3 regions of the Vibrio sp. WZ-1 genome follow, and region 3 is predicted to be linked to each of the others. Evidence: predicted binding sites of a transcription regulator. Region 3 holds the regulator's gene; each other region holds the start of a gene.
The links. Region 3 encodes PurR, which represses purine synthesis genes. Its sites were predicted from a motif close to TNANGNAAACGTTTNCNTNA; they were not measured.

Region 1: the regulator PurR is predicted to act here: its motif matches at 7,023-7,042, upstream of ACTS60_RS22630 (phosphoribosylaminoimidazolesuccinocarboxamide synthase).
Region 2: the regulator PurR is predicted to act here: its motif matches at 5,662-5,681, upstream of ACTS60_RS08665 (uracil-xanthine permease family protein).

Annotation. Positions count from the first base shown of each region.
Region 1 is NZ_JBQEQR010000085.1:420,136-430,873, forward strand. It holds gene ACTS60_RS22610 (helicase-related protein) at 1-2,220, shown strand, start outside; gene ACTS60_RS22615 (phospholipase A) at 2,355-3,113, shown strand; gene ACTS60_RS22620 (transporter) at 3,348-3,725, shown strand; gene ACTS60_RS22625 (alkaline phosphatase D family protein) at 4,034-5,710, shown strand; gene ACTS60_RS22630 (phosphoribosylaminoimidazolesuccinocarboxamide synthase) at 5,803-6,906, opposite strand; gene ACTS60_RS22635 (SulA-like leucine-rich domain-containing protein) at 7,111-7,503, opposite strand; gene ACTS60_RS22640 (hypothetical protein) at 7,957-8,142, opposite strand; gene ACTS60_RS22645 (J domain-containing protein) at 8,321-9,301, opposite strand; gene ACTS60_RS22650 (OmpA family protein) at 9,378-10,037, opposite strand; gene ACTS60_RS22655 (DUF2786 domain-containing protein) at 10,168-10,738, opposite strand, start outside.
Region 2 is NZ_JBQEQR010000066.1:92,465-103,202, forward strand. It holds gene gmk (guanylate kinase) at 1-20, shown strand, start outside; gene rpoZ (DNA-directed RNA polymerase subunit omega) at 237-509, shown strand; gene spoT (bifunctional GTP diphosphokinase/guanosine-3',5'-bis pyrophosphate 3'-pyrophosphohydrolase) at 549-2,669, shown strand; gene trmH (tRNA (guanosine(18)-2'-O)-methyltransferase TrmH) at 2,723-3,406, shown strand; gene recG (ATP-dependent DNA helicase RecG) at 3,538-5,619, shown strand; gene ACTS60_RS08665 (uracil-xanthine permease family protein) at 5,854-7,245, shown strand; gene envZ (two-component system sensor histidine kinase EnvZ) at 7,324-8,616, opposite strand; gene ompR (osmolarity response regulator transcription factor OmpR) at 8,742-9,461, opposite strand; gene greB (transcription elongation factor GreB) at 9,972-10,457, shown strand; gene ACTS60_RS08685 (putative ATP-dependent zinc protease) at 10,529-10,738, opposite strand, start outside.
Region 3 is NZ_JBQEQR010000080.1:107,368-118,105, forward strand. It holds gene mukB (chromosome partition protein MukB) at 1-1,311, opposite strand, end outside; gene mukE (chromosome partition protein MukE) at 1,314-2,039, opposite strand; gene mukF (chromosome partition protein MukF) at 2,020-3,357, opposite strand; gene cmoM (tRNA uridine 5-oxyacetic acid(34) methyltransferase CmoM) at 3,350-4,150, opposite strand; gene elyC (envelope biogenesis factor ElyC) at 4,265-5,050, shown strand; gene torR (two-component system response regulator TorR) at 5,138-5,851, opposite strand; gene torD (molecular chaperone TorD) at 6,084-6,731, shown strand; gene purR (HTH-type transcriptional repressor PurR) at 7,179-8,183, shown strand; cyclic di-GMP riboswitch class I at 8,455-8,545, shown strand; gene ACTS60_RS17155 (TfoX/Sxy family DNA transformation protein) at 8,662-9,252, shown strand; gene ACTS60_RS17160 (TVP38/TMEM64 family protein) at 9,368-10,063, shown strand; gene ACTS60_RS17165 (putative signal transducing protein) at 10,060-10,377, shown strand; gene ACTS60_RS17170 (alpha/beta fold hydrolase) at 10,410-10,738, opposite strand, start outside.

The sequences.
Region 1 (10,738 bases), on a different contig from region 3:
GTATTGGTGATTGAGCCACGTCGAATTGCTTGTACATCTTTAGCTGAGTTTCTAGCTGAGCAATCCGGTCAACCGTTAGGTAAGCAGATTGGTTACGCGATTAAGCTTCATGCTCACTACGATGAAAACACCAATGTTGTGTTCGTGACACCCGGAGTTGCACTGCGCTGGTTCGCGGAAAATAAACTGGCTAGCTTCGATATCGTGATGGTGGATGAATTTCATGAACGCCGCTGGGACATTGATCTCCTTACGGCGATTTTAAAGCAAGAAAAACAGCACCGTTTGATTGTCACGTCTGCAACCTTAGAGGGCGAAAAGCTGGCGAATTATCTGGATGCAAAGCGCTTACGTTCTGAAGGACGATGTTTTCCTGTCACCGTGACCCATCGCTCGGAGGATAGTCGTTATTTGCCGAACAAAAAAGGTTGTGAGAACGATGTCGTTCGAACAGTGAAAGAAGCGCTAGAAGACGAAGAGGGTGATCTTCTTGTTTTCTTACCGGGTCGTAAAGAGATCACTCAATGTTCACAGATGCTGCAAAATCTCGATGATGTGCTGGTGGTAAAGTTACATGCTTCTGTCAGTGATGAAGAGCGCCACCGTGCACTGACAGTGCAAAAGCAACGCAAAGTCGTACTGGCTACTAACGTCGCGGAAACCTCTCTGACTATTCCAAATATTCGTGTGGTGATCGACAGTGGTTTGGAGCGCAGAACCGTACAACGAAATGGACGTACAGCACTGACGTTAACCAACATTTCTAAAGCCAGCGCAGCGCAGCGAATGGGGCGTGCAGGTCGTGTTGCTGAAGGGGCGTGCATTCGTTTGTTTGGTGAGCATGCGCCATTAGAATTAGTCACGCCGCCTGAATTGCATCGTGAAGAACTTGTCGAGCCAATGCTCGCAGCAGCTTGTTGTGGTTATAGACTTTCCGAACTTTCATTCCTTGATTCTGTGCCGGAAAAGTCACTCAACTCAGCACTCCAAACCCTGCAAAAGATGGAAGCGATAGACGAGCAAGGCGATATCACTGAGCACGGCAAAAAAGTTTATCCCCTACCAATTGATGCCTTATTTGCGGATTTAGTGACTCGTATTCAGACCAAATCAGAAAAAGAAGCGATGATTGACTTGGCTGCAGCCCTATCGGTACCGGCTCAGTTGTATCAACTTCAAGGTGGGGAGTCTGTTGACGCATTAGCACAAGAAGAACCATTTGGTTGCGATGCTTCTATGATGATTCGCTTGGTGCGAGGGGAGCAACTTCCCGGCGTTAATGTTGATGCGAGTGTGCTTGAAGAAGCGCAAGGTTTAGCGAAGCAGATGCGAGAAGTATTTGAATTGCCAGAACTTGAAGTGGCGTCGCGATACAAGCGTGATGAACTAACCAAAGCCATTGCCACGTTACATCCTGAGTTGGTGTTTGTGCGCCGAGAACGTCGTCGTGATGCATTGGGTAATGGTTTGATGGAAATGATGGTCGGTCGCAACAGCCGTTTTCCTGACAAAAGTGAAGCAGCACTGATTTTAGACAGCCACAGCGTTCCCGGAAGAGGTGTAAAGCAGACGCTCAACCTTGCAACCGTGATGGTACCTGTTTCTCTGAATCTGCTGCGTGCGTTAGAGCTTGGTGAGTGGCAGCAAGGCGAAACCAACTATGAGGAAGAAGCTCCGCGCGCGACCATGCACTTGATCTATGCAGGACGAACCATTTGCACTGAATACCAAGTGCTTCAAGGTGGTGTTGCGGTTCAGTCCATCGTGGAGATGATTGAAGACGAAGCAATACTGCCGGGTTTTGCCCCGTTAAGAAAACAACAGATACAACATTGGAAGATTTATAACGCGCTTGGGTTAAATCAAGAGCCTGTCGATAAAGCCACGCTTGATGATTTGTCTTTTTCAACTTGGCTCGTGGAACAGTTAGAAACGCTTGGCGTGGAAAGCATGGAAGACATTGAACTGTTTGAAGCGGACGACATCCCATTCGAAGGCATCCCCGATTGGGAATATCAGGACTTTGTAGAGCAGTTTCCGCTTAAATTGCTGTTGGCTGAATTAAAGCTCGACGTGGAGTACTTTGTGTCTCGTAAGTTGGTTCATGTTATTTACACTGATGGCAATCGAAAGGGCGACCCGAAACGCTGGGAACTACCAAGATGGGCGGGATGGAAGGTGCAATATAAGAAAGCCAGCCGTGTGATCGATGTGAAGTAATCGCCAGCAGACAGCGAGATTTTTGAACTGGAACGGTATTTGCTTTAAATACCGTTCTTTTTAATTGTGGCTCACGTAAAGGAGCTTAAGAGGAACACCATTGCCGCTCTGTGGGTGGCGAGAATAGGAGAGTAATGAAATTTAAGATACTTCCACTTCTTTTATGTCCAATGTTTGTGCAGGGTAAAAGCCTCACTAATATTGCAACATATGAAGATAACTATGTTTTGGGTACATACACGACAGATATTAATAAAGACGTTCTGAGAGGAAAAGCAGAAGACGTCGACCAACTTCAGCAATTTGAAGTTAAGTTTCAAATCTCTGCATCAGTGCCGGTATATCGCTTTAACTCCGGTACTGCTGTGTTAGCTTCCTACACACAAAAATCTTTGTGGCAATTGGCAAACAACGATATTTCTTCACCTTTTAGAGAAACCAATTACAAGCCTCAGTTATTTTTGGCCCACCAGTCGAATATGTTGCTCTTCAATCATTTAGAGACGGGTTATTTGCATGAATCAAATGGTCAGTCGACGGCTTTATCTCGCAGTTGGGACCGCCTCTACCTATCTTTGGAAAGAGTGTCGGGGCCGGTTGAGTATGGTATTCAAGGCTGGTGGGTATTTAAGTCTGAACATGATGACATGGAGGACTTTTATGCTCCCTATAAGCTTTGGAGCAAACTCTATACTGGACCTGGCGTGATTGATGCCCGAGGTTTTTACAATTTCTCGTCGGATAAAGGTGGAGTTGAACTGGGTTATACGCACTCGATTAACGATATTTTAGGTATCTATGTGCAGGGTTATCATGGATACGGTGAAACCTTGATTGATTACAACCATTCTCAGACTCGACTTGGGCTTGGCATTAAACTTATGAATTTATAAATATTTTTCATCCATTTTGTTAATGGTGTCGCTTTTTCTTTACTGGCTAAAATATTAATCAATTGAATGCTTATATATGGCTAAGCTGTACATTGTTTGTTACAAATCTGGTTCTTATATTTCCTTTTGAATGTAAATTAGGGCATAAAAGACCATTGTCTTATATCCTATTGCTATATCAAAACAGTTGAACGATATTTGGTATATCTAATAAAAAGCGTGTCGAGGCCTATGATGGAGCAACAAGGAAAGAGAAGCATTGAATTCGACTACACAAGCTTTCTAGGCGCATCTGGCAGTAAAAAGTGGACCTTTCTAGAGGCGTTTACCACCATCGCTCCCATTTTTGGCATGATGTGGAAACAGAACATCGTGGAATTGACGGAGCCTGAAGATCGCCTTTGGGAAGCAGCATTAAAATCGATGTCTTCGCGTCAGAGTGATGAATCCAATCTGGTTACTTTGGTAAGGTTAGCGCAAGGTGAAGGTATACATGAACTACGAGTAGTTATGCCTTATGCTTTGGAAACTCAGCAAATTGAATACATTGAGCAAAGAAGTAAACTCAAAATAGAGAGTAGTGAACCGGATGTTTTGACTGTAAAACTTTAGCCTTTCTTTTTCCTCACTTTCAAACATCTAATAGAAGCGACTGATCCACCAGTCGCTTTTTTTGTCTCCGAAAACAAAATTTTCCTATTTGTTATTAATGCAGAATTGATAATAAGTGTGATGAATATAGAGTATTTACACTTAAATTAACATTTTTGTAACCTTCTGACATGCAATTGTCATAACGTGCTTCTAAGTTTGTGTTTCACAAACAATGTTTAAACGCTATTTGTGGTTGAGAACTTATTCGCATTAGGCCGAACAATCGCTCTTAGCTAAAGGAACAAAACATAACAAGGGAAGTTAATATGTCTTTGTCACGTAGAGATTTTATCAAAGCCATGTCTTCGACGGCAGTTGCAACGGGTCTAGCTGGATGTAGTAGCGATGAAGATACGTCAGTAACAAGTGCAGCTTTTGAGCATGGGGTTGCGAGCGGGGACCCAACACAAAGCCAAGTCATTATTTGGACGCGAGTCTCTACCGAGGCAGCAAACGTCGACGTAGAGTGGCAAGTTGCGTCTGATATGAATTTTTCCGATGTTGTTCAGCAAGGCGTGTTTTCAACTGATACGAGTCGAGACTTTACCGTAAAAGTTGATGTGATGAACCTCAACGCCAACACCAAATACTTCTATCGCTTCTTGGTTGGAGATTCTTCAAGTGTTATTGGAGAGACGCACACTCTGCCGGAGGGCGCTATTGATGAAATATCGATGGCAGTCGTGTCGTGTGCGAATTATCCCGCGGGTTATTTCAATGTTTATCGTGAAATTATCAACCAACATAAAAGCAAATCTATCGATGTGGTTTTACATTTGGGGGACTATATCTATGAATATGGTTCAGGTGAATACGCGACTGAGAATGCTACTACTCTTGGCAGAGAACCAAGTAAAGGAACGGAATGTCTCACATTAGAAGACTATCGAGCTCGTTATGCTCAATATCGACAAGATTCCGATTTGCAGGAACTGCATGCGACTTTACCAATGATTGCCGTTTGGGATGATCACGAACTTGCCAATGATGCTTGGAAGGAAGGCGCTGAAAACCATCAAGATTCAGATGGGAGTTTTTATGATCGTCGAGCGGCTGCTGCAGCAGCTTGGGTAGAGTGGCTACCAGTACGAGAAAACCCAATATCAAACATGCTGATATATAGGCAGTTTGCGTTTGGTGACCTTGTTAATCTTATGATGCTTGATACTCGCCTAGTAGGTCGTGATAAGCCTTTAGACTACTTTTCCATGTCCCCCCCATCTATGGAGGGTATTGCTCAGCTTGTGGCTCAGTCGAGAGCAAGCGATAGAGAGCTTCTTGGGATGGATCAGTTGGGGTGGTTAGTTGAACAGTTCACAACTAACAACTCAAAGTGGAACGTGCTAGGTCAGCAAGTACTAATGTCGAAGATGGAAATTCCAAGCAGTGTCATGCTAGCGATGTTTCAACTGTTCACTGCCACAGACGAGCAGAAATCGGCTGCGTTATTGGCCGTTAACTCTGCAATGACAGCGTATCTTGCTGATCCTAGTTCAGACCCAGTAACGTTACCGTACAACCTTGATGCGTGGGATGGTTACTATGTTGAACGAGAAAGGCTGTACCAGTTAGCACAATCCGTTTCTGGCAATTTCGTTTGTCTAGCAGGGGATACCCATAACGCATGGACAAGCGAGCTGGCGGATATGTCGGGGAATCCCATCGGTGTGGAGTTTGCAACAAGCTCTGTCAGTTCTCCCGGTTTAGAAGCTTATTTAGGGTTGGATCCGGTTGCGATTGCTCAAATGGAGTTTACGCTTCCTCACTTATCGAAAGAGCTTCAATGGACAGATATTAAACAGCGTGGTTTTATGCGCGTAACCTTCACTCCGGAAAAAGCAGAATCAACGTGGTACATGGTTTCGACTATTATAGATAAAGAGTATCGAGTTACGACTAAATCGGCTTCTACTACCGATGGTGTAACGTTAGATATTAACTAGACAGTTAACGTTGATTTTAGTTTGAACAAAAAAGTCCGCATTTTGCGGACTTTTTATTTGGTTCATTTTAACCATTCATTTTAGAGATAAAGTTAGTCGATCAAACCGTACTCTTTGCTTAAGATCTCGATGATCTCCGCTTTGGGGTTGTCGCTTAACGTGATTGGCTGACCAGTAATTTTTTCTGCGATACCGATATAAGTGCGTGAGATGTCCATCAAAGACTCCACTGGCAGGTCGTTATCACGAGCGAGCGCTTCACGTTCTGGCATTCGTTCTTTGTTAAGCAGAATATCGGGGTCAGGGAAGTGGTTTAGTAGGAATTGACGGAAACCTTCTTTAGAGTTTTCTACGATATTGCCCGCTTGGTATTCTTTCGTATCCCAAATGCGTGAAGAGTCTGGTGTACCTACTTCATCCATGTAGATCAGTTTTTCGTTACCTGCTGCGTCGTGTACGTAACCAAACTCAAACTTAGTATCTACGAACGTTTGGTCAACGGCTTCAAGCGCATCGCTGATCACGTTAAAGCCTTCTTTCAATAGCTTCTCGTATTGTGCAATGTCTTCTGCACTTGAGAAGTTGAAAGCTTCATAGTTATCCACGATGTTTTGGCGCGTGATGTTCACATCATCGGCTTCAGGAACGCCAGGAATGCCTTTCAAAATACCTTTGGTTGAAGGTGTCATTAATAGTTCTGGTAGTGCTTTATCTTTCTCAAGACCTTCTGGAAGCTGAATTCCACAGAACTCGCGCTCGCCATTTGAATAAGCGCGCCACATAGAGCCAGTAATGTATTTGCGGCAGATCGCTTCAATCTTCACTGGCTTCGCTTTTTGCACAATCCAAACGAATGGGTGAGGAATGTCCAAAATATGGCTGTCAGCAAGGCCGTTGTCTTTAAACAATTTGAACCAGTGGTTAGAAATCGCGTTTAGTGCTGCACCTTTACCCGGAACGCCTTTTAGTCCACCTTCGCCGTGCCAGATACAATCGAATGCAGAGATACGGTCACTGATCACCATGATGGCCAGTGGGGCATCAGGAGCGACATCGTATCCTTTTTCTTTGATCAGTCGTGCGCTGTCTTCTTCAGTTAACCAGTAAACAGAGCGAACTTTTCCGCTGTGTACAGGCTTGTGGGTGCGAATTGGCAGGTCGTCATTGACGGCAAGTACTTGATTAGCAAGGCTCATTGCGACATTCCTATCATCTTAATCAAACGTCATAAAGAGAAGATATCCAGCGAACAATGTGCGCTGAATAAATCGAATGAGGGCATCATACCAGAACTATTTTAACTCGCCAGAGAAAAAGCAAACGTTTGCCTTAATTTATTGAAGTACAAAAAAAGCCTCCTTGAAAGGAGGCGAGATGCAGGATGGATAACGTCGATCTTATTAGTGGTACTTGTTCACTCTGCCTTCGACGAAAAAGACTTCACACTGATAACGTTGGGCAATATCGCGCAGCATTGATTGATTCATTAATGCAATCTTGTTCGATGCGACGACAGCGCTAGCATTACCAGATTGAATAGCCTTAATAACAATTTCCACTTCAGAAAGCTGTTGAGAGGGCTTCATCTGAATGATGTTTTGACAGCGAATGTTAGAAGCAGCAAGTTGCTCAAAATCAGGGCGAGGGCACTCAGCAGTAAACAGAATCCACTGTTGCTGTTGAGACAATACAGCCAACTTAGAAAGAAGTTGGTCAGACACATCCATAGGTTGTGTTGCTTGTGCCAATACGTTGTAGCGAGAGTATGTATGAGATTGACTTTGTAACTGCATCTTACTGTTCCTTTATACATGCTGTATGTCTATACAGTAGTTTGTTTTTGGTGACTGATCAACCGATTTCTAAAAGTTGAACGTAAGATTTTCCGATGATTACGTATCTGCATGCTTTTAAGTTGCTGAAATATATTGAAATAATTGTGGAATTACTTGTTTTTATGAAGGGTGATAAATGTGAGGTAAGTAGTATTCTTTTTTCTATGTACAGGTCATTAGTACTGTATACACAGTACTTTTAGTCCATCTATACAGTGTTTTGGAGAAAGGAGAGAATGCTCTGAGATGAGTTTACCCACTCAAAGGTACGATCTCAGGAAGTGATTCGATACTGTGTTGTCGCAAACTAGAGTGCGTCGTTGTTTGATCCGGTTGGTATCATGTTTTAGAGAACAAAAAAGCGCCTCTAAAAAGGCGCCTTTGAAAATCAGTTCCATTGATTTGTTCTGATTAGCTTGCTTGGTGTGCCATGCGTTCACGCATCTGCATTTCGCCTTGGTTAAACAGGCGAACGTCGATTTTCGCGATGTCGAAGCAAGATTTGCATGAGCGATGATACTTACCATCAAGGTAATCATGACGAATTACAAAGCTAGGTTTTTTACACCAGTCACAGGTGCCTTCTTCAGTGAACATTGATTTTCTCCCCACCTAAATTAGTTTTGAGTCGCTAGGTGTTATTTTTCGCCACGCATTATGGCATACAAACGAACGTTTAGTTAAATGTCTGTTAATTTGTTTGAGAGGGAGATCGATTGCGAGCCTTTGTTTTCTAGGATGAAAAGCTCGCAAGGAAAGGGAGTACTGCTACTTTTTACTCTTTTGTAACATTTTGTGAAATGATTTTAAACGCTTGATTTAAACGCTTCATCTCATCTTCACTTCCTCTAGAATCAGGGTGGTAGAGTTTTGATAATTGTCTGTAGCGCAATTTCACTGTTTTACTCTCTGGAATGTTTTGTGGGGTATAACCAAATGTGGCGCACGCTATTGCCAGTTTTTGATTGTCAGACTGCCCCTTAATTTTCTTAAACTCTTTGAACACTTTTTCTAGTTGGCGTTTAAGTTGTTTGTTAGAAAACTGAAGTTCTTTCACCTGAGTTTCTAATAGCAGAGATTGCGACGCTTCATGCGCTATATTGGCTGCCACTTTTTTATTGTGTCTTCGGTAACCAAAAGCAAAGCCGCCAATCAATACACTCAATCCGAGCGCACCTGAGGCATACCATATATTCGTGGTCTCTGCTTTCTGTTCCTGTTCAAATGTAGCTATATCTTGTGCTTCTTCGTGTGTGGCAGTTTTATCTAGCTCTACAATCTCGGAAACCTGTTTCGCCCTTAGTTGGTTGAAGCGCTCTTCTAAAAACTGATTATAAGCTTCTTCGGCTTGAGGGTTTTTTAGTGCCGCTAATTGGTACCAAGCCTCAAGTAGATCTTCGGTGGTGATGCGATTTTGATGGTGCTGAACAAAGTCTGCAAGGAGGAAGCCTCTATCGGTTGGGTCGTTTAAGGCCACTGAAGTAAACCAATAGGTTGCTTGCGCGAAGTCTACGTTTCCTGTTAATCCTCTGGCGTAGTCTTCAGCTAATTGTTTCTGGGCAGGAATATAGCTTTGTCTTGCCGCTTGCTCTAGCCAATAACGCACGTCAGAAGGAGAGTCTGGATTGGGCTTTAACGCCAGTTGTTGCGCTAGATCGAATTGGGATTCAGGTTGCGTAGGACTTTGAGAAGCGAATGCAGTACTTGTAAGGCAGGCACTTAAAGTTAAGGTAAGGGCGATTGTTCTGAAAGACATTGGGTATGTCAGGTCTAGCGGAGTTCGCTAGACCTGCTCCGGTAATCGTTATTATTACCGATATGGTGCAACCAAATTACTTCAGTGGCAAGATCTGGATTTCAACACGACGGTTGCAAGCACGACCTTCAGAAGTTTGGTTTGAACATAATGGGCTACGTTCACCGTAGCCACGAGCGATTGCGCGACCTGGTGCTACGTTTTGTGATATTAGGAATTGACGCACTGATTCTGCGCGACGCTCAGATAGCGTTTGGTTGTATGATTCACTACCAGTGCTGTCTGTGTAACCGTCGATCACTAGGCTTGTATCTGGGTATTCAACAAGAATGCGTGCGACGCCACGAAGTGTATTGTGGATACCTGCATCTAGTTGGTATGAGCTAGATGAGAAACCGATGCCATTTTCCATGCGAAGTAGCAGTTGGTTCTCACCAACACGTTCTACTTGTACACCAGAGTTAAGTAGTGCACGGCGCAGTTCTGCTTCTTGTTGGTCAAAATAGTAACCGACACCAGCACCTGTTGCACCACCTGCAGCCGCGCCAATTAGCGCATGCTTACGACGTTCTTTTGCGTTGTCACCTGTTGCTAGGCCGATTGCAGCACCAGCAATAGCGCCAATTAGAGCACCTTGAGTTGTTGAATTTGTTTCGTACTCGCCTGTTGTAGCATTTTGGCGTTGAGTAGCTTGACAGCCGGTAAGAGCAAGCACTAGTGCAAGTGCAATAGACATCTTTTTCAAAGGAATATCTCCATATAAAACAGAGGCTATAGTAAGCCTCACATTAGGAACCGAATTATACGTAGGGTGTTATTGATATTTGTTATGTAAAAGTCAGACTGATAAAGAACTCAGCCAAAAACTATTTGCTATCAAGCATCTTTCTAGCTTGTGCTCCACCGACCCCGCGGTTAACTGATACCTTGCGTCCTTTTTTTAATCCAACTTCATAATCAGCGGTGAGGTTTTTCATCGCTTCTTTAAGCTGTTTCTTGAACGTCTCGCGGTCGATGTTTTTGAATTCTTTGTCTATGTAGTTATTGATTTTATTTGCCGACTCTTCATCAGGTGAAATGGTCGGTAGTTTTTCCAACGCACCTTCAACCCAACCAGAGACAAATGAGTTAACTCGGCGAGTTACTTCCATTGATGATGTTCCCGAACCAGCAAAACTATTGCGGAACTGTCCGGTACTTTCATTCATTTCGCGATAGATAATGTCAAAGGCAAACGCGGCAAAGATAGCTCGGTCAGCTTCACCGATAAACTCAACTCGTTTTAGCCCCTTATGGTTCAACAAAACTGCTTCTACACCAAACTTGGTATTAATACCTCGAATCACGCGCAGTATCGTCGAGCTGATGTTAGAAGGTAACAGGTGGGAAGATTGCGTCTTACCCATCTTGATAAACTCAATGTCATCTTTATCTAGA
Region 2 (10,738 bases), on a different contig from region 3:
ACGCACTTCTAGCAGAGTAAAACTTGCTGATATCTAAGCTTCTTCTTCGAAGCGGAATTTATAATTCTAAGCAGCTTAGATATAAAAATGAATTTTTGCTTCTTTATTACGGTAAGGAAGCTTATATTGCTTATATAGAAAGTCATTGTTGTTACACGTCTTATCGCTAGCAAATAACGCCTTGAGACTGTATACTTTCTCGTCATTCAAAATTTAGTTAACTATTTGGAGTCCTCATGGCACGCGTAACTGTTCAAGACGCTGTTGAAAAAGTTGGCAACCGTTTCGACCTAGTACTGATTGCGGCTCGCCGCGCTCGTCAAATGCAAACTGGCGGTAAAGATGCACTAGTGCCAGAAGAGAACGATAAGCCAACGGTTATCGCTCTACGCGAAATCGAAGAAGGTTTAATTACTAAAGAAGTTCTAGACGCTCGTGAACGTCAAGAACAACAAGAGCAAGAAGCGGCAGAGCTAGCGGCAGTAAGCAGCATCGCTCACAACCGTTAATTCTGACTTTAGAATTCAACAACCTTCCGGGCCTATAATTTGTATCTATTCGATAGCCTCAAAGACGTTGCCCAAGAATACCTAACAGAGCCTCAAATTGAGGCTCTGCGTCAATCTTATGTGGTAGCAAGAGATGCCCATGAAGGGCAAACCCGCTCTAGCGGTGAACCATACATCATCCATCCCGTTGCTGTAGCCAGAATTTTGGCTGAAATGCGCCTCGATATCGAAACCCTTCAAGCAGCTTTATTACATGACGTCATAGAAGACTGTGATGTTACTAAAGAAGACCTTGAAGAGAAGTTTGGCAATACCGTGGCAGAGCTGGTTGATGGTGTATCTAAACTGGACAAACTCAAATTCCGCGATCGCAAAGAGGCGCAAGCTGAGAACTTCCGCAAAATGGTACTTGCCATGGTGCAAGACATTCGCGTCATTCTCATCAAGCTAGCTGACCGCACGCACAACATGCGCACGTTGGGTGCCCTACGCCCGGATAAAAAGCGTCGTATTGCCCGCGAAACACTAGAGATCTACTCTCCACTCGCTCACCGTCTTGGTATTCACAATATCAAAACGGAACTCGAAGAACTTGGCTTCGAAGCGCTTTACCCAAACCGCTACCGCGTTTTAAAAGAAGTGGTACGAGCGGCACGCGGTAATCGTAAAGAGATGATCCAGCGTATTCATAGCGAAATTGAAGGTCGACTGGAAGATGTTGGCTTGAATGCGCGCGTGTTAGGCCGTGAGAAGAACCTGTTCTCCATCTACAACAAGATGAAAACCAAAGAGCAGCGCTTCCACACCATCATGGATATCTACGCTTTCCGAGTGGTTGTTGATACTGCCGATACTTGTTATCGCGTTCTAGGCCAAGTACACAGCTTGTATAAGCCGCGTCCTGGTCGTATGAAAGATTACATTGCGGTACCAAAAGCGAACGGCTACCAATCGCTACATACTTCTATGGTTGGCCCACATGGCGTGCCAGTTGAAGTTCAGATCCGTACCGAAGATATGGATCAAATGGCGGACAAAGGTGTCGCTGCGCACTGGTCATACAAAGACAAAGGCGACAAATCTGGTACCACAGCGCAAGTGAAAGCTCAGCGTTGGATGCAAAGCCTGCTTGAGCTACAACAAAGCGCGGGTAACTCATTTGAATTCATTGAAAACGTAAAATCGGATCTATTCCCAGATGAGATTTACGTCTTCACACCAAAAGGTCGTATCGTTGAATTGCCATTAGGCGCAACGGCTGTCGACTTTGCCTATGCCGTACATACTGATGTCGGTAACTCTTGTGTTGGTGCTCGTGTTGACCGTAACCCTTACCCACTAAGTAAGGCACTAAAAAACGGTCAGACAGTAGAAATCATCAGTGCACCAGGTGCGCGTCCAAACGCAGCTTGGTTAAACTATGTCGTGACTTCTCGCGCTCGCACTAAGATTCGTCAAGTATTGAAGACCATGCGTCGTGAAGAGTCGATTACCTTAGGTCGTCGTCTACTGAATCACGCTTTAGGTCGTCATTCGATTGATTCAATCTACCCAGAAAACATCCAAGAAGTGCTGACTGATTTGCGCCTAGAAAGCGTCGATGATCTGCTAGCAGCCATTGGTTTGGGTGAATTGATGAGCATCGTCATCGCGCGTCGCTTACTAGGTGACACTGATGAATTGACCACCACAAGCTCGATTCCAAACGAATCTAACAAGAAACTGCCAATCCGTGGTGCAGAAGGTCTGCTACTGACTTTCGCGAATTGTTGTCACCCTATTCCGGATGACCACATCATTGCCCACGTATCACCAGGTCGTGGTCTTGTGGTGCACCGTGAAACGTGTCCAAACGTACGCGGATACCAAAAAGAGCCAGACAAATACATGGCAGTCGCTTGGTCTGAAGAGTACGACAAAGAATTCATTGCTGAACTGAAAGTCGATATGCTCAATAACCAAGGTGCGCTAGCGGAATTGACCAATGTGATTTCGAAAACCGGTTCGAACATTCACGGTCTCTCAACCGAAGAACGCGACGGTCGCTTGTACACCGTTACCGTTCTACTAACCACCAAAGATCGTGTTCACCTTGCTGGCATCATGCGTAAGATTAAGACCATGCCACAGGCGACTCGAGTCAGACGAAGAAAGAACTAAACTCTATCGCCACCCACACTCTGGGTGGCGATTTTTTTATATCCCTATTTATTATGAATTTAGAACGTTACAACCGCATCCATCAAGTGTTAAAAGCACGCCAAACCGACCTCACTTTGTGCCTTGAAGAAGTTCATAAACCAAACAACGTTTCCGCCGTGATCCGCACCGCAGACGCAACAGGCTTACACAAAGTTCATGCAATTTGGCCAGACAAAATGCGCACACTGACCCACACCTCAGCCGGAGCACGCAACTGGGTCGAAGTGGATACTCACGATTCGATTGAAACTGCGATTACCGAGCTCAAAGCGCAAGGCATGCAAGTTCTGGTCACTAACCTTTCGGACACCGCGGTCGATTTTCGTGAAATCGACTACACCAAGCCAACGGCAATCATTCTGGGAAGCGAAAAAATTGGCGCTTCAGAGCAAGCGAAGAAACTCGCAGACCAAGACATCATTATTCCAATGATCGGTATGGTGCAGTCTTTGAATGTCTCAGTCGCCAGTGCTGTGATTCTTTATGAAGCGCAGCGTCAGCGTGAAGCCGCTGGTATGTACGAACGTGAGGAAAGTGCACTGCCAAAAGAGACCATCAACCGCATCCTGTTTGAACGAGGACATCCGGTCTTAGCAAAGGTAGCGAAACGCAAAGGGCTAGAATATCCACAACTTGATGACGAAGGCCAAATTGTGGCTGACGAATCGTGGTGGAGAGAGATGCAAAGTAAATAATCAACTCTTGTCATCCTGAATAGCGGCGAAGGAGCGAAATTCGACTCCTCACGAAGCTGTATTTTTCCCTGTACAAAAACACAGCTTCGTGGTTAACATACTGCTATGTTAACTATTTTCTTGAGCCCACTATGTCTGCCCAAATGTTATCTGCTGTTCCTTTAACTTCTCTGTCTGGAGTTGGCGCTAAAGTCGCAGAAAAACTCGCCAAAGTTGGCTTGCATAGCGTTCAAGATTTGCTGTTCCACCTTCCTCTTCGTTACGAAGATCGCACTCGCATTTACCCAATCGCCAAACTGCATGCTGGGCTTTGGGCGGCGGTACAGGGCAAAGTCATGGCTGTCGATACTACTTTCGGCAAACGCAAAATGCTGACAGTAAAAATCAGCGACGGCAATGGCACCATTACCCTACGCTTTTTTAACTTTACTGCCGCGATGAAGAACAATTTCTCGAATGGTAAGTTAGTACACGCTTACGGTGAAATTAAGCGTGGCGGGATGGGCTTAGAAATTGTTCACCCTGACTACAAGTTTTATGCAAGTGAACAAAAACCGGATGTGGAACAGAGCTTAACCCCCGTTTATCCAACCACCGATGGATTGCGTCAAATCACTTTGCGTAACCTGACGGAACAAGCTTTATCACTACTCGATAAAGCCGCAGTACAAGAATTGCTGCCTTCTGGTTTGTACAATCACCAGACAACCATGTCGCAAGCGCTGCATACGATTCATCGTCCACCTCCAACTATTAATTTGGATGAGTTTGATGAAGGCAAGCACCCTGCTCAAATTCGTTTGATCATGGAAGAGTTACTGGCGCAGAACCTCTCTATGTTGGCAGTGCGCAGCAAAGGACAACAGGACGTTGCATTGCCTTTGGCGTCGTGTGACTCACTGAAAAAGCAGCTACTGGCTCAATTGCCCTTCTCGCCGACCAATGCTCAAGCACGAGTCGTTAAAGAAATTGAAGCTGACTTAGAAAAAACGCACCCAATGATGCGCCTTGTTCAAGGTGACGTAGGCTCGGGAAAAACTTTAGTTGCCGCACTCGCAGCAGTCAGAGCCATTGAACACGGCTATCAAGTCGCTTTAATGGCACCGACCGAGCTGCTCGCCGAACAGCACGGGATTAACTTCGCTAATTGGTTTGAGAAAATGGGCATTCAGGTCGGTTGGCTTGCAGGCAAATTGAAAGGTAAAGCCAAAGAAGCCGAACTAGCCCGAATTGCCAATGGTGAAGCGAAAATGGTTGTGGGCACTCACGCCCTTTTCCAGGAGCATGTTGAGTTTCATCATCTTGCTTTGGTTATTATTGATGAACAGCACCGCTTTGGTGTCCACCAGCGCTTAGAGCTACGTGAGAAAGGCGCAAAACAAGGCGCTTATCCACACCAGCTCATCATGACAGCAACGCCAATTCCGCGAACATTAGCCATGACAGCTTATGCTGACTTAGAAACGTCGGTGATTGATGAATTACCGCCAGGTCGAACACCAATCCAGACGGTCGCGATTCCAGACACTAAGCGCGATGATATCGTCGAACGAGTACGCAATGCCTGCTTAAACGAAGGCAAACAAGCGTATTGGGTATGTACCTTAATTGATGAGTCTGAAGTCTTGGAGGCTCAAGCCGCCGCCGATACTGCAGAAGAACTGCAACGTAAACTGCCTGACGTAAAAATTGGTCTCGTGCATGGACGAATGAAGCCCGCTGAGAAGCAAGCGGTGATGCAGGATTTCAAAGACAATAAGCTGCATTTGTTGGTCGCAACGACGGTGATTGAAGTTGGCGTAGACGTCCCCAACTCCAGCCTGATGATCATCGAGAATCCAGAGCGTTTAGGTTTGGCTCAGTTGCACCAGCTTAGAGGTCGTGTTGGTCGAGGTTCAGTGGCTAGCCATTGTGTGCTGCTGTATCACTCGCCACTATCAAAAACTGCGCAAAAACGTTTAGGCGTATTACGAGAAAGCAACGACGGCTTCGTGATTGCACAGAAAGACTTAGAGATTCGTGGGCCGGGTGAGCTTCTTGGTACCAAACAAACTGGCTTGGCAGATTTTAAAATTGCCGACTTGGTGCGAGATCAGCGCTTAATTCCAGAAGTTCAACGCATTGCGCGCTACATTCATGACAATTACCCAACTAAGGCAACAGCGATCATTGACCGTTGGCTAGGTGAACGCGACATTTACTCCAAAGCGTAGGAGATTAAGGCGAGCAATTTAGTTCGCCTTTTCTATTAACACCAAAGCAAACGTTTGCTTTTTGAATAAATCCATCTATAATCCCGCACAAAATTTATGGTGTGCGCCTTGTCACATCAAACCAACCTGAGTTGACACTGATTAACAGCAATCACAGGTCATAACGTCAACTCCACCCAGCACTCCCATTCAGCGAGCTCTGGGGCAAGAATTATTGCGACTAGCGAGACAAACATGACAACTTCAAACCGAACTTCGGAACTGGTCTATCAGTTAAACGATCGTCCACCACTACCTCAGACCATTTTTGCTGCACTTCAGCACTTATTGGCGATGTTCGTAGCCGTTATCACCCCTTCTCTGATCATTTGTCAGTCTTTGGGTGTGCCTGCTGACCAAACCAACACCATCATCAGCATGTCGCTGTTTGCATCTGGCGTGTCTTCCTTTATTCAAATTCGTACCTTTGGACCTATCGGCTCTGGCTTGCTTTCAGTGCAAGGCACCAGCTTCAACTTCCTTGGTCCAATCATTGGTGCGGGTCTTTCTCTTAAAGCCGGCGGCGCGGACATCAGCACCATGATGGCAGCGATTTTCGGTACTATCTTGGTAGCGTCTTTTGCAGAAATCCTGCTATCTCGCGTTTTAGAACACGCACGCCGCATCATCACTCCATTGGTATCTGGCATCGTCGTGACGCTTATCGGCCTGACGCTTATCCAAGTGGGTTTGGTATCAATGGGCGGAGGCTATGCTGCAATGGGCGATGGCTCTTTCGGTAGCCTAGACAAGTTAGCTCTCGCTGGCACAGTACTTGGCTTGATCGTGATTCTTAACCGCTCAAAGAACCCATACCTACGTGTTGCATCAATTGTAATTGCAATGCTGGTTGGCTACGTCATGGCGTACTTCATGGGCATGGTCGACACGTCAACACTTGGCGAAACTGACCTCATCGCACTGCCGATACCAATGCAATACGGCTTAAGCTTCGACTGGTCGTTGTTTATTCCACTGGTTCTGATTTTCTTTATCACAGCGCTAGAAGCAATTGGTGACATCACCGCAACGTCTGAAGTTTCCGGCGAGCCAGTAAAAGGTCCGGTTTACATGAAGCGCATCAAAGGTGGCGTATTGGCAGATGGTCTAAACTCAGCCATTGCGGCGGTATTCAACAGCTTCCCAAACTCTACCTTTAGCCAAAACAACGGCATCATCATGCTCACTGGCGTAGCAAGCCGTTACGTAGGTTACTTCATCTCAGGCATGTTGGTAATTCTGGGGCTTTTCCCAGGTGTGGCAAGCTTTGTTCAACTGATTCCTGAGCCAGTGCTGGGCGGCGCGACTATCGTGATGTTCGGTACCATTGCCGCAGCGGGCGTGCGCATCATCTCGCGTGTCGACCTCGATCGCCGCGCAATCCTAATTATGGCGCTGTCGTTCTCAATGGGTTTGGGCATTGCACAAAAACCTGAAATTCTGCAATTCATGCCTGAGTTCATTAAGAGTATTTTCTCAACAGGCGTGGCGGCTGGCGGCATCACCGCTATCGTATTGAACCTACTGCTTCCAGAGAAATTGGAAGAGGAAGATGAGCTGGTTGCTCAAGAGGTAAAAGAATCCTAACCTTGCACTAGGATGATCGGAAAGCCCAACCAAACTTTGGTTGGGCTTTTTTATTGGAATCGATTGAGCTAAGAAAGCTTACTTGGTTGGGAAGCTGATTTGTGCGCTTAACCCGCCTTCACTGCGGTTACGTACCACAACCGAGCCAGAGTGTTGACTGACGATGCGCTTAACAATGGCTAAGCCCAAGCCTGTCCCTTCACTGCCACGTGCAGTATCACCACGAGTAAAAGGTTCAAACAAGCGTGCGATTTGCGATTGCTCGATGCCCGGACCATTGTCTTCAACGCAAACCCACACCAACTGTTTGTCGGCGGTGACGCCCGTACTGATTTTCACCCAGCCATTACCGTATCGTAGAGCGTTAACCACCAAGTTACTCACCGCGCGTTTAATCGCGATTGGGCTGCCTTTCGCGGTTAGCATCGTTGGGTTGAGGTCCGTTTCGATTTCGACTTCATAACCCCCTTCCGACGTTGCTACATCGCTGGTGATGGTATTGATGTCTACTTGCTCAAACGACTCTTTGTTTACTGGCTTGAGGTAGTCCATAAATTGGCTGATGATCTCGTTACACTCTTCGGTATCACTGATGATGCCCTCGGCTAGGTAACTGTCTTCAGGTGACATCATTTCTGTCGCAAGGCGAATACGCGTCAGTGGCGTGCGCAAGTCGTGGCTGATGCCTGCCATCAGTAGCGCACGATCTTCTTCCAGTTCTTGAATGCCTTTCGACATCTGGTTAAATGCGCGAGTTACTGAGCGGATTTCCGAGGCACCCTTCTCTGGCAATGGCGGGGGAATTTCACCTCGACCGACTCCTTTAGCGGCTTTTTCTAGCGCAATCAAAGGTCGGTTTTGCAAACGGATAAACAACCAACCACCAGCAATGATCAACAATGCCATGATTAAGCTATTGCGAAACAGCGGCGCAAAATCTTCTTCTTGCAGCTCAGAGAGCGGAATACGAATGATGGAGTTCGGCAGCTGATCGATACGCATCCACAGAATGTAGCTTTCACTACCAAGCAGCAAACGCACTTCCGTTGGAGAACCGAGCTCTTGCGTCATCTCTTCCGACATCAAATCAATCGACATCGCGTGATTGAACTCATTCATCATCTCGCTATCGACGCTGTGTACCGTCACGCCTAAGTTTTCCAGCAGTTGGTGGCGCAGCGGCGCGTCAGCCTTGAGTAGACCATCTTCATCGAGCACCAGATTCAATTCATGGGCGAGAATTTTATTGAACTGCTGCAAACTTGGCATCAACGCGTAGTTAAAAACGGCGTAGTAAGAAAAGACTTGGCTAGCGAGAAGCAAAGAGATGAACAGCAGAATGGATTGTGTAAATGAACTTCGGATTCGCATGGAGAATTCCTAATGGACTGTTCCTATTGAACAACATTAATTGCGAGTTTCCAGCCCTCAAACAGGAAGGAAGTTTGAGGGTGGAATATGAGCAGCCGTATATTATCGGCAGACCTTAGAGGATATTACGCTTCTTTGCCGTCTGGGACGAACACGTAACCTAAGCCCCACACAGTTTGGATGTAGCGCGGCTTACTTGGGTCGTCTTCTAGCATACGGCGTAGACGCGAGATTTGAACGTCGATAGAACGCTCCATCGCTGAATATTCTCGACCACGAGCCATATTCATCAGCTTATCACGTGACATCGGCTCACGAGCGTTGGTCACAAGTGCTTTCAGCACCGCGAATTCACCTGATGTCAGTGGCATCGCTTCGTCACCACGGAACATTTCACGTGTTCCGAGGTTGAGACGGAAGTCACCAAATTCCACCACTTTCTCTTCCGTGCTTGGCGCACCTGGCAGTTCAACCGTTTGGCGGCGAAGTACCGCTTTAATACGAGCCAGCAGTTCACGCGGGTTGAACGGCTTTGGTAGGTAATCGTCGGCCCCCACTTCAAGACCAACGATGCGATCGACTTCGTCGCCTTTCGCCGTCAGCATAAGAATAGGTAGCATGTTGTTAGCATGACGTAGACGACGACAAATCGACAAGCCATCTTCGCCCGGCAACATTAAATCCAGCACCATAAGGTGGAAGTTTTCACGGGTCAGAAGACGATCCATCTGCTCGCCGTTAGCGACACTTCTCACCTGAAAACCTTGCTCAGAAAGGTAACGCTCCAACAGAGCACGCAAACGAGCATCGTCATCAACCACTAATATTTTATGATTTTCCTGCATTGAAACATCCTTTCAGAGGCATCTATTGTCAAAAATGTATCACTGTTTTTTCAAACGTGCTTGTGCAAATTGTTACTCTTTTTATCTTAACCACGATTTTGATGGATTATTTCGATGTTTCACGTTGTTTTTCTTCCCATCACAACAATTTACAGTCAGACAAAATCAAGGCTGCTATACCCAAGTGACTTCAAGATACGGATTCAGAGCGCTGTCATTGATTCGAGATCAAGGAAAACAACGCAGTGTAATAGCCAGCTCTTCCCAAGTTGTTTGACGCAGCCATTGGTTTAATAATAAAAGCGGGTCAATTACACGCTCCCGAAGGGCACTCTTTACAAATAGTAAGGCTCTTGGCTTGTATACTTTGTTGCCGATTCTTGATTTAGGCCCACTAGACCTTTAAATCGCCGCCGCGTCTACAAACCAAGTCATTCTCGCTGAACCTAGCATCTTGAGGTTACTTGGGTATATGATCAACAGAATCCAATAACGGCTGATTTACTTCTAATGAAAACCAATTTAATTACCCGTGAAGGCTATAATCGCCTAAAAACAGAACTCGACTTTTTATGGCGAGAAGATCGCCCAGAAGTCACCAAAAAAGTCACTTGGGCAGCAAGCTTGGGCGACCGAAGCGAAAACGCAGATTATCAGTACAACAAAAAACGCCTGCGTGAAATAGACCGTCGCGTCAGATACTTACGCAAACGCTTAGAGCAAGTCAAAGTAGTGGATTACTCACCACAGCAAGAAGGCAAAGTGTTCTTTGGTGCTTGGGTAGAAATTGAGAATGAAGCGGGCGATGTGAAGCGTTTTCGTATCGTTGGGCCCGATGAAATCTATGGCGATGCGAAAGGCTATATCTCGATTGATTCACCAATGGCTCGCGCGCTATTGAAGAAAGAAGTCGACGACGAATTCGCCGTAAGAACGCCGGAAGGCTATAAAGAATGGTTCATCAACTGTATTCGCTATCAAGCCGAAGAAAATTGATTGAGTGATCCGATAAAAGAAAGCCGCACTCGTGAGTGCGGCTTTTGTGTTTTAGATATCAACCTTGAAGGTTATTCTTCGTAATCAGGCTTCTCGGTCACGATGAAGTTAGTGTCGCTGGCAACGACCGCGCCGTGCTTCAAGAAGTTCTTACCCAAGATCATGCTGTAATGGAAGCGACTACGGTCTTGCAGGTTAACGCGAATCTTCTTCTCTAGCTCACCCAGCTTAACGTGCATTTCCACCACAGGACGTACATTGGCTTTTTCACCCTTCTTGGC
Region 3 (10,738 bases):
TGCCGTTAGGCTGTCATCGCCAAGTAGCTGTTTCGCTTTCTCCAGCGCTTGAACCGCTTGTTGGTATTGAAGTGCACGAGTTTGCTGAACGTCGAGTGCTTGTTGGTAGTCCGCCAGTTGCGTCTTAAGGCTGTCCACCTCTTCTTCTGCAACGGTCGCTTGCTCTTCTACCATCATCACGCGTTCTTGCGCTTCTTCCACTACCATCATCTGTTCTTCAAGACGCTCACTTAGCTCTTCAAGATCTTCTTGATAGCGTTCGATCTTCTCTTGCTGGCGCAGTGCGTTTTGCACCAGTTGCAAGTGATCCGAAGCCGCTTGGTAATCTTGCTCTAGCGCAGATTCCGACTCGATCAACAGTTCTAACTCTTCTTGAACGCGGTTAAGCAGGTTGTTTTGCTCAACGAGAGTTTCACGAGAACCGAACAACTCTGAACGCAATGACAGCGTTTTATCCAGCTTGTTACGACGATCGTTCGCGTGACGCATGTAGTCCGCCGCCACGTAGTTAGTCGACTCTGTGATCAAGTGTTTGAACAAGTCACGGTCTGCTTGCGTGGTTTTGATCGCTTCTAGCGTCATGCGGTTTTCGCGTAGCGCCGATTCCATATCTTGGAACGCTTTCTTCACGCCGCCGTTTTGTGGCAGAAGGTAGTCACGTAGTGAGCGTGTAATCGCACTTGAGATACCACCGTAAAGCGATGCTTCGATCAGGCGGTAGAATTTAGAACGGTCACCAGAGTTACGCAGTTTCTTCGGAATCACACCGAATTCAAACATTTGTGCGTGGTAATCCACGATAGAAGAGAACGCTTTGAATTGAACACCTTCAAATTCTGCGATCGATTCTTTTACTTCGTTGATTTGACGTACACGAGCTTGAGTCGCTGATACGCTTTCAATCAAGATATCCGTTGGTTTCACATGGCTTGGAAGACCCTGGATAACAAACGGTTTGATGTCTACTTTCTTATCACGACCCGCAACTTGCTGCAGTTTTACTGCGAACAATAGGCGTTGGTTACGTGAGTTCACCACGTCTAGCGCCGCATAACATGCGCCCGGCTGTAGCTTACCGTACAGACCTTTATCGCGAGACGATTGGCTGCTGCCTGCTTCTGTGGTGTTACGGAAGTGCAGTAGCGTTTGGTCAGGAATCAATGCGGTGATGAATGCCGCCATTGTGGTTGATTTACCTGCACCGTTACCACCTGATAGCGTGGTGACCAGACCATCGATGTCAAACGTACGGGCAAAGAAGCCGTTCCAGTTGACCATGGTCAGCGATTGGTATTTACCGCGTTCAATCATGCTCATGCTTCACCCTCTTCTGTTGTTTCTTCTTGGGCTTGGTCGTCTTGATCTTCTTCAGACAATAGGCTGCCTTGGCTTGGCTCTTTAGTGTGCACTACCGCCTCACCATCACGGATCAGACGTAGCTGCGCTTCACGCATATCATCGCCAACACGTACATCGGCACCAAAGCGGAATACCGCTTCACTGATGCTGAATTTGCCTGTTTCACCGATGTTGATGATCATGCCTAGTCGGCGTAGACGACGAAGTGACGTACGTACTTTTTCAAACAGCTTTTCTTTATCAAGGTCAGAACCGGTAGCACGGTTCGTCACTAGCTTCATCAGCTTGTTTTCATCTGCTAGAGCAAGCAGTTCGTCGTAAAGCTCTTGGTTAGTGAAGATGCCTTCGTGCGCAAGACGTTCTGGGCTTAGGTAAAGGAAACACAGTACCTTACCCACCAGCATGTCCAGCTCAGAAAGTACACTACGGCCAATCAGAGACGTTGAACGTGGACGCAGGTAGAAGAAGCCTTCTGGCGCTTTCACCAATTCGGTGTTGTAGCGCTGGTAAAAAGAAGAAAGCTCAAGTTCGAAGTCTGACAACAACGCGTGGTTGTCTAGATCTTCACTTGAGATATGACGCCCTGCTCGAAGCATGCTATCTAGCGCTGGGAACAGAGGGTTAGAAATTGCTTTTGCCAGATTCTCTGACATGTATTCATTAGTATCGGTCGATGACATTCGCTTGTACCTTTGCCCCAAATTCGTTGATTGCTTTCCAGTCTGGCTGAACAGCTTGGTAGTCGGATTCGGAATATCCCATACGTACCGCCTGATCAACGACAATGCGAGCTAAATCAAAGTGATGAGTGTGAGGGTGTTGTGCAAGGTAATCTCGCAGTACCACGCTCAAGTCAATTGGCACGCCTTGGTCTTTATGCGCTTTCAGCATGTCACCAATACGCTCTGCCAACTCATCGTTGACTTGTTGAAACTCTTCGTATTCCACTTCCATCGGAACTTGACCTGTTACCTCGTCATCACGCAGTACTAGGGCTTCGTCACGAAGGTCAGAAAGCCTTTCTGCATCTGCATAAGTCAGATACCAAGGCGAATCAAAGTAGTCTTTAACGGACTGGCGCAGACGCGAGCTAAACGCACGGTTCTTATCCATATCGATCGCGGTACGGATAAACTTGTGCACGTGTCGGTCGTAACCAATCCAAAGGTCGATCGCTTGCTGGCCCCAGCTTGTGATTCGGTCCAGCTTCATCTGCAGACCAAACAAGGCTTCTTCAATAAACTCAAGCTCAGGGTCACCATAGACAATCTCTTGGATATCTAGGATCTGAGTTTGCAGTTCATCACTGGCAGCTTGCAGCGTATCTTGAAGTTCACGCAACGTGCTGGATGTTTCTGACAGAAGCGCTTCACAGTTGTTGATTGCTTCACGCCAGTCTTTGTTAAGCAGGTCAGCAATCTGCTGTTTCACAGACTGTTGCTGCTCATCCATCACACGTTGGTTGAGGTCAATTTGGTCGAAGATTTCGCCTACAGAATATTTCAAGATCCCGTATACGTTCTTCTTCCAATGGCCTGGAGTGCCACCCTTTTGTGCAGCTTCAATCGCTTTCGCCATTTCGTCCGCTACCATGGATAGCTGGATAGAAAGACGTAGCTTTGAAAACTCACGATGGCGCACGTAGTAATCAGTAATTCCTATCGCTAATGGCGATAAGCGATAAATGCTCGCTCCGTCAGTAATTTCACTGACAAAACGGCTCATAAGACGCTGCTTAACCATCTCATTGATGGCATTGTTTGCGCGGAAAGCCGAAGCTTCGCCCGTCTCATCAAATAGTCGAGTGACGATGGCAAATGCGTCGTGCAATTCACCTTCACCCAATTCTTCATCGAACCTTTCATTACTTAGTACAGCGATAGCGATCAAAAACGCCAGTCGCTCAGTGGTCAGGTTCAACGAGAAATCGTGCTGCTTTACCCAGCCAACCAATTCGTCGATTGGTTGCTCTGCAGCATTGAGAGTCATCTCACTCATCGTTATTCCTGTTATCGTTCTTCTTAGCCCACACGTGAATATAGCGGCCTAATGAGAGGTATGGCTCTTGTCGACAAAGTTGTTTTTCTAGCGCCAACACATCTTCAAACTCGTAATCGCCCATGTATTGCATATTGCCTATGTAATCACTAAAGGAACGAATACCAGATTTACCACAAACACTAAAACCAGAATCTTCTATCCACTGATAGACCTCTTCGGGTTTTAGGCCTTTTTGTGGCTGTAGTTTAAATCTTTTCCGGTGAGGCATGCCGTCTAAAATATGAGGAATGTTGCCACAAACCACATTTTTATAGACTAAGCCGTGGTGGTTATAGAACATAACCGATGCAATGCCCCCCGGCTTGACCTGTTCCAATACCGTTTCGAGTGCCGTTTTGGGATCAACGAGCCACTCCATCACGGCGTGGAACATGACAAGGTCCACCTGTTCTTCCATATGGTCACCAATGGATTGGACAGGCGAATGAATCAGGCGATACTGCTCAAGCAAACCGTTTTTTTCAATATCCTGTTTTGCTAGTTGCAGCATTTCCGAAGATAGATCACATAAAGCAACGTGATGTCCGAGCTTAGCAAGCTTTTGCGACATTTGCGCTAAGCCACCACCAGCATCAAGAACCTGCAGGGCTTGCTGGTCGGTATTCAATTCACTTAGAATCTGTAGAAAATCTTCCCATACAATGATTTGGCGGATCTCACCTTTATCAGATCCGTAAATATTTTTTGCAAATTTGTGGGCGATATCGTCGAAATTACGGTCTTCTGTCACGTCTACTGGGTTATCATATCGGATTGTGCCGCTATTCTGGCACAAGAAAAGCAGGAATAAAGAGGGTCTCCCTCATTTTTATAATCAATTGATGTTTTTTCGGACTATTTAAGTATGTTTGAGCTGAAAAAAGTAATATCAGCCTTGCTCATGCCCTTACCGGCCTTACTGCTGATTGGTCTATTAGGCCTATTTTTAATTAGTTTTACTAGCAAACGTAAAACTGGTTGTTTCATTGTTCTATTCACCTTTGCAGGCATCTTCCTTGCCTCATTTCAACCTATTGCAACCAAGTTGCTTATGCCTTTGGAACGCGAGTACAAAGCCTTCTTACCGGTATCGGAATCTGTCGATTACGTGATGGTTTTAGGAAATGGGCATGTTGTCGATGACGAAATACCACCCACCTCACAACTAAGTCGCGCTGCTTTAATGAGGCTCACTGAAGGCATACGTATTCTTCGTATGTACCCGGGCGCAAAACTCATTTTGTCAGGCTACGCGGGAGGTTCAGAACTCAGTCACGCTCGTATGATGGCTAACGTAGCCCTTTCTCTTGGTGTTGCTAAGTCTGACATTATCTTGCTTGAAGATGCTAAAGATACCTGGGAAGAAGCAAGACAAGCTGCCGCATTTGTAAAACAGAAAAATATTGTACTGGTAACGTCAGCAAGCCATATGAAGCGCGCAATGTACGAGTTTCGTGCAGCAGGGATTCAGCCAATTCCTGCCCCAACCAACTTCTTGGCTGTTGCAGATGTCAACCAACCTTGGCATCGTTATGCACCAAAAGCACAGTACCTAGAGCAAACGGAGCGATACTGGCACGAGACTATGGGTATTATCTGGCAGCACTTGCGAGATAATATTGGCCAGGCACCTGTCGAAGAAGCGCATTAAGCCGGCTTCAAAACGAAACCTACAGGCACAAAAAAGGAGAGCATTGCTCTCCTTTTTCTTTATCGCGTTGATTTAAGTCAACAGACCCTAGTCACCTGCGAACATGTAGCCTTCACCATGAACGGTCACAAAAATTTGTGGGTTCTTTGGATCAAACTCCATCTTAGCGCGCATGCGTCGAATCAATACATCAATTGTACGGTCATTTGGCGCATCCACTCGGTGGCTGATCATATTCAAAATACGCTCACGGCTTAATACCTGATTTGGGTATGAAGACAGTGCGACCAGCAGTTCATACTCTGCTTTGGTTAATTTCACCGGCTCACCGTTACGGCTTAGAGCACGACGTTGAATATCAAACATCCACTCACCAAAACGCACAATGTGTTCTTCATTTGTGTCGTTCGCTGCTTTTTGTGAACCGTTACGAGCCGCTGAAATACGCCACAGCAAGTTTTTAACGCGAACTAATAATTCCCTTAGTTCAAAAGGCTTTGTTACATAATCGTCTGCGCCCATTTCTAGACCAACGATTTTGTCAATGCTATCCGTGCGTCCTGTCACTAATATGATGCCGATATCTGATTGGCTGCGTAATTCACGCGTAAGCATAAGGCCATCTTCACCCGGCAGGTTAATATCCAGCATGATCAGGTCTACGTCGCCCTCTTGAAGCACTTCGCGCATTTCAGCACCACTTTCTGCTTCACTAACTTTGTAACCTTCATTTTGGAAATAGCCCGCAAGCTTACTGCGAGTTACAACATCATCTTCTACGACTAATACGTGATAGCTCATTTACACCACTTCTGTCTTTTTTATCTTCCAAGACGTATTCTATTCATAACTAGTAACATATCTAGTAATAGTTACAATAAAAAGCAAGATTTTGTGGATTTATTGATGCAAAACAAGCTTATTTGCCGCCATTCATAAACATGCATATTTCCCAATAAACCATAACAATTATAGTTACTGCTATTCATTTTAATTGTTTACACTTAGGGGATAACTATTTGGGAGCAAAAAAATGCAAGAAGTGAAAGCTTTTAACGAAAAACGAGCTGAGATTTATTGGTGGTTTTCTAGCCTGTTTGCAAAAGAGCTGACAGACAAGGAACTGGAATCTTATCATAGTGTTGAAATTCGAAGCTTTTTAGCTGGTTTAGGTGAAAATGAAACACTCAAACCATCCGTTAATGCCCTTGTTGATGCGCTTAACCGCCTACAAGATCGTGAAGATGCTCAGTTAGAGCTAGCTGCGGACTTCTGTGAACTTTTTCTTAAAACAGAAAAGCACGGTGCGCTACCTTATGCCTCAATGTACATCGGTGAATCTGGTTTATTAAACGATAAACCAGCAGAAGAGATGGAAAGGCTGATGGCAGACTTTGGTGTGCAAGTTGACGAAAATCTAAAAGAGCCTGCGGATCATTTAGCAGTCGAGTTAGATTTTTTAGGCAATATGATTATCCGCTCAAATGAACTCGAGCAGGAAAAACACATGGAAGATGCATTCGAAAAGCAAAATGAGTTCATCCAGCAACACCTTTTGACATGGCTACCTCAGTTTGCCGCTAAATGTAAGCAATTCGATGAATTTGGCTTCTATGTTAGTGTCGCGCAACTATTAATTGCATTTTGTAAACTGGACAGCACCTACCTTCTTGGTGAATAATTGCCGCCTATTTTGGGGAGTCTGTCATTCAGACTCCCTATTTTATTCGTTTGTTTTTAATCTGGCGCAGAGAAATACAATCCATTTAGCCGTTAAACTGTGACCTCCGAGGCACAAAACAGCTGCTTAAAACATTGCCAGCTTGCCCGCATCAGTCTAAAATGTGAGCGCAAACGATTAAATATGATTTATATGTAAACCGCTGAAATAAAGCGGTTTTTGTGTTTTCTTAACAGGATTGCTGACCAATTCCTCACTTAGTATAAGAAAGGAATATGAGACTCAGCGATAAATGTTGCTACAAACCTTTTTATACCGATTTCGGAACAACCGCTGCCAAATATCTCAGCAATGCCCCTATTCGCAGTTGCTCGGTTTGCGCAAGACCCTAAGCGTATGGTTGTCTTCACTACGGTATTTACAGTAGCTCGATACAGGACATCATTTATGGCCACTATTAAAGACGTTGCTCGCTTAGCCGGCGTTTCTACCACTACGGTTTCGCACGTAATTAATAAAACTCGCTTTGTTGCAGAAGCAACTCAAGAAAAAGTAATGAAAGCGGTGGATGAACTTAATTACGCACCAAGTGCCGTTGCACGCAGTTTAAAGTGCAACTCAACTCGTACCATCGGTATGCTAGTAACTCAATCTACCAACCTGTTCTTCTCTGAAGTAATCGATGGTGTTGAGAGCTACTGTTACCGTCAAGGTTACACTCTTATCCTATGTAACACGGGCGGTATTTACGAGAAGCAACGTGACTACATCCGCATGCTCGCTGAAAAGCGTGTAGATGGCATTCTAGTAATGTGTTCTGATCTGACGGAAGAACTAAAAGAGATGCTTGACCGTCACTCAGACATACCTAAAGTTGTGATGGACTGGGGTCCAGAAAGCTCACAAGCAGACAAGATCATTGATAACTCAGAAGAAGGCGGTTACATCGCGACAAAATATCTGATCGACAATGGTCACACAGACATCGCGTGTTTAAGCGGTCACTTCGAAAAAGCTGCGTGCCAAGAGCGTATTGCGGGTTATCGTCGTGCAATGGCAGAAGCAAACCTTGCGGTTAACGAAGATTGGATTCTTGAAGGCAACTTTGAGTGTGATACCGCTGTGCTAGCGGCAGATAACATTACTGCAATGGAAAAACGCCCTACCGCAGTTTTCTGTTTCAATGACACGATGGCACTTGGCTTGATGAGCCGCCTTCAGCAGAACGGTATCAAGGTACCAGATGATGTTTCTGTTATCGGCTATGACAACATTGAGCTGGCAGAGTACTTCTCACCACCACTAACGACTATCCACCAACCAAAACGTCGTGTGGGTAAAAACGCTTTTGAGATCCTACTAGAGCGTATCAAAGATAAAGAACACGAAAAACGAGTGTTTGAAATGCAGCCAGAGATCGTGATTAGAAACACGGTTAGAAAGATCAACTAATCTTTAGTGCTCGTTTACTCATCATCAAAAAGCATCCATATGGATGCTTTTTATTTAACAACCCATCCATGACAACAGTTCTGTATGTAGAACTTTGCAGACTTGTTATTTCTTCGTACAGTCAACTCTCTAGCGCTGACAATTTCCTGGTAGACCACTTTGTTAATCTATGAAACTTAACTCACGAAAAAATAACTATTAACTGAACCAAGATCACATTTACAAGCGCAGAATGTGATATTAGTCCAATGTAGGAAGTATGCTTTCAGTGTCACGCACAGGGCAAACCACTCTAAAGAGTGGGACGCAAAGCTTCCGGCCTAAACTATCGCATGAGATAGCATGGTAGCGGGGTTACCGATGGCAAGTATGCATATGACGAGTTTACCCTTTAATGACATTGTGTCTGCATGCGTTTGCTAATCTCTCGGACCTGATTTTTGGTGGCGTAATTTAAATTACACCGAGATAACACATCATGGATAAACCGATACTCAAAGACTCTATGAAGCTTTTTGAGGTGCTTGGTACGATCAAGTCACGCTCAATGTTTGGCGGCTTTGGCCTTTTTGCTGATGAAACAATGTTTGCATTAGTCGTTAACAACCAGCTTCATATCAGAGCCGATAAAAAGACATCTTCAGACTTTGAAACTCAGGGACTTAAACCTTACGTATACAAGAAGCGTGGATTTCCTGTAGTCACAAAGTACTATGCCGTTTCACCAGACCTTTGGGACACACCACAACACTTAGTGGAAGTAGCCAAAAGTTCGCTCGAAACTGCAAAGCTTGAAAAAGAACAGCAAGCCAGCTCTAAACCGACTCGTTTAAAAGATCTACCGAACCTTAGGCTAGCAACAGAGAGAATGCTTAAGAAAGCAGGCATAGATTCTGTTACGCAGCTTGAAGAACAAGGGGCGTTAAACGCGTACAAGGCGATCCAAGAAACACATACAGCTTCTGTAAGCATCGAGTTACTGTGGGCCCTTGAGGGCGCCATTAATGGTACTCATTGGAGTGTTGTACCTCAATCTCGTCGAGAAGAGCTAATTAACCACCTCTCATAACACAAGTTTGAGCTCCAGGAATTCATAAACCGCAGTTTTACACTGCGGTTTTTTTGAAATTTTTTCTCACTCCATTCTGTCTTATTATCTAAGAAGCAGAAATGGAGTGATAGATATGAATAAGAAACTGATTTTAGGACTGATCCTACTCGCGACGATTGTCTTTTTAGGTGTGAGTTTTGGTCAATATCTAACCCTAGAAAACGCCAAGGCACAGCAAGAGGCGTTGAACACTTTTATTAGCCAAAATTTCGTACTTGCTGCAGCAACTTATTTCTTTGCGTATATAGCTATCACCGCTTTCTCCATTCCCGGAGCTGCCGTAGTAACGCTTCTGGGTGCTGCTCTATTTGGTTTCTGGACCAGTCTCTTATTGGTTTCTTTTGCCAGCACCATTGGCGCAACAGTTGCCTTCTTAAGTAGCCGTTACTTATTGAGAGAATGGGTACAAAGTAAGTTTGGAAACAAACTGAATGCCATTAACCAAGGCGTTGAAAAAGATGGGGCCTTTTACCTGTTTTCTCTACGCTTAATTCCCGTCTTTCCATTTTTTCTTATCAACTTGCTGATGGGATTGACACCTATGACGATTGCACGGTTCTATTTAACCAGCCAAGTAGGTATGTTACCGGGTACAGCTGTTTACCTGAATGCGGGGACTCAATTAGCCACCATAGATAGCCTTTCAGGTATTGTGTCTCCCACCGTATTAGCATCATTTGCACTACTTGGTTTGTTTCCAATCATCGCCAAGTGGGTAATGAATAAAATCCGCCCAACTCAAGTACAACAAAATGGAAATGCGCAATGAAGGTATTCATCGCAAAAAATCCCGCTGAAGCTCATATCGTCTGTGAGCTTCTCAAGACCGAGCAGATAGGCTGTGAAGTAAGAGGCGAAGGGATGTTCGGATTAAAGGGGGAATTGCCATTTGGTAATGATACAGACCCTTATGTTTGGCTTTTATATCCTGAGCAACAATTGAAAGCTTCAGCCATTGTCGAAGACTATCAAAAACAAGCAGAGCAGAGTTACCAAGATTGGCAATGTCCTAATTGTTTGGAGCAGAATGAAGGGCAGTTTGGTGCATGTTGGCAATGCGGGTATCAAATAGGAGAGCCTTAATGGCTCCCCTTATCTTTTCAATCATTTCGGATTTAGGCAGCTAAACTCTGCTGCTTAATGAACTCGATGGAGTGTTGATTAAAGTCATCTGGCCTTTCTACATTACACACATGACCACAGTCAGGGATCTCACGTAAAACACTTTGCTTGTGTACCGCAACCATCTCTTTAACTGGTTTGATAAACATGTAATCTCTATCGCCCATCAAGTACAGCGTTGGAATCGGGAGTTCACGATCTTTAAAGTATTTCATCAAAGGGTTAACGTCAGCGGCCAAGATAAACCAGCGTTTGAACTCTTTTTGACACAACTTCTTCGCTTCACGAATGAATAAATGTCGCGATTCACGTTGGTTTTTCT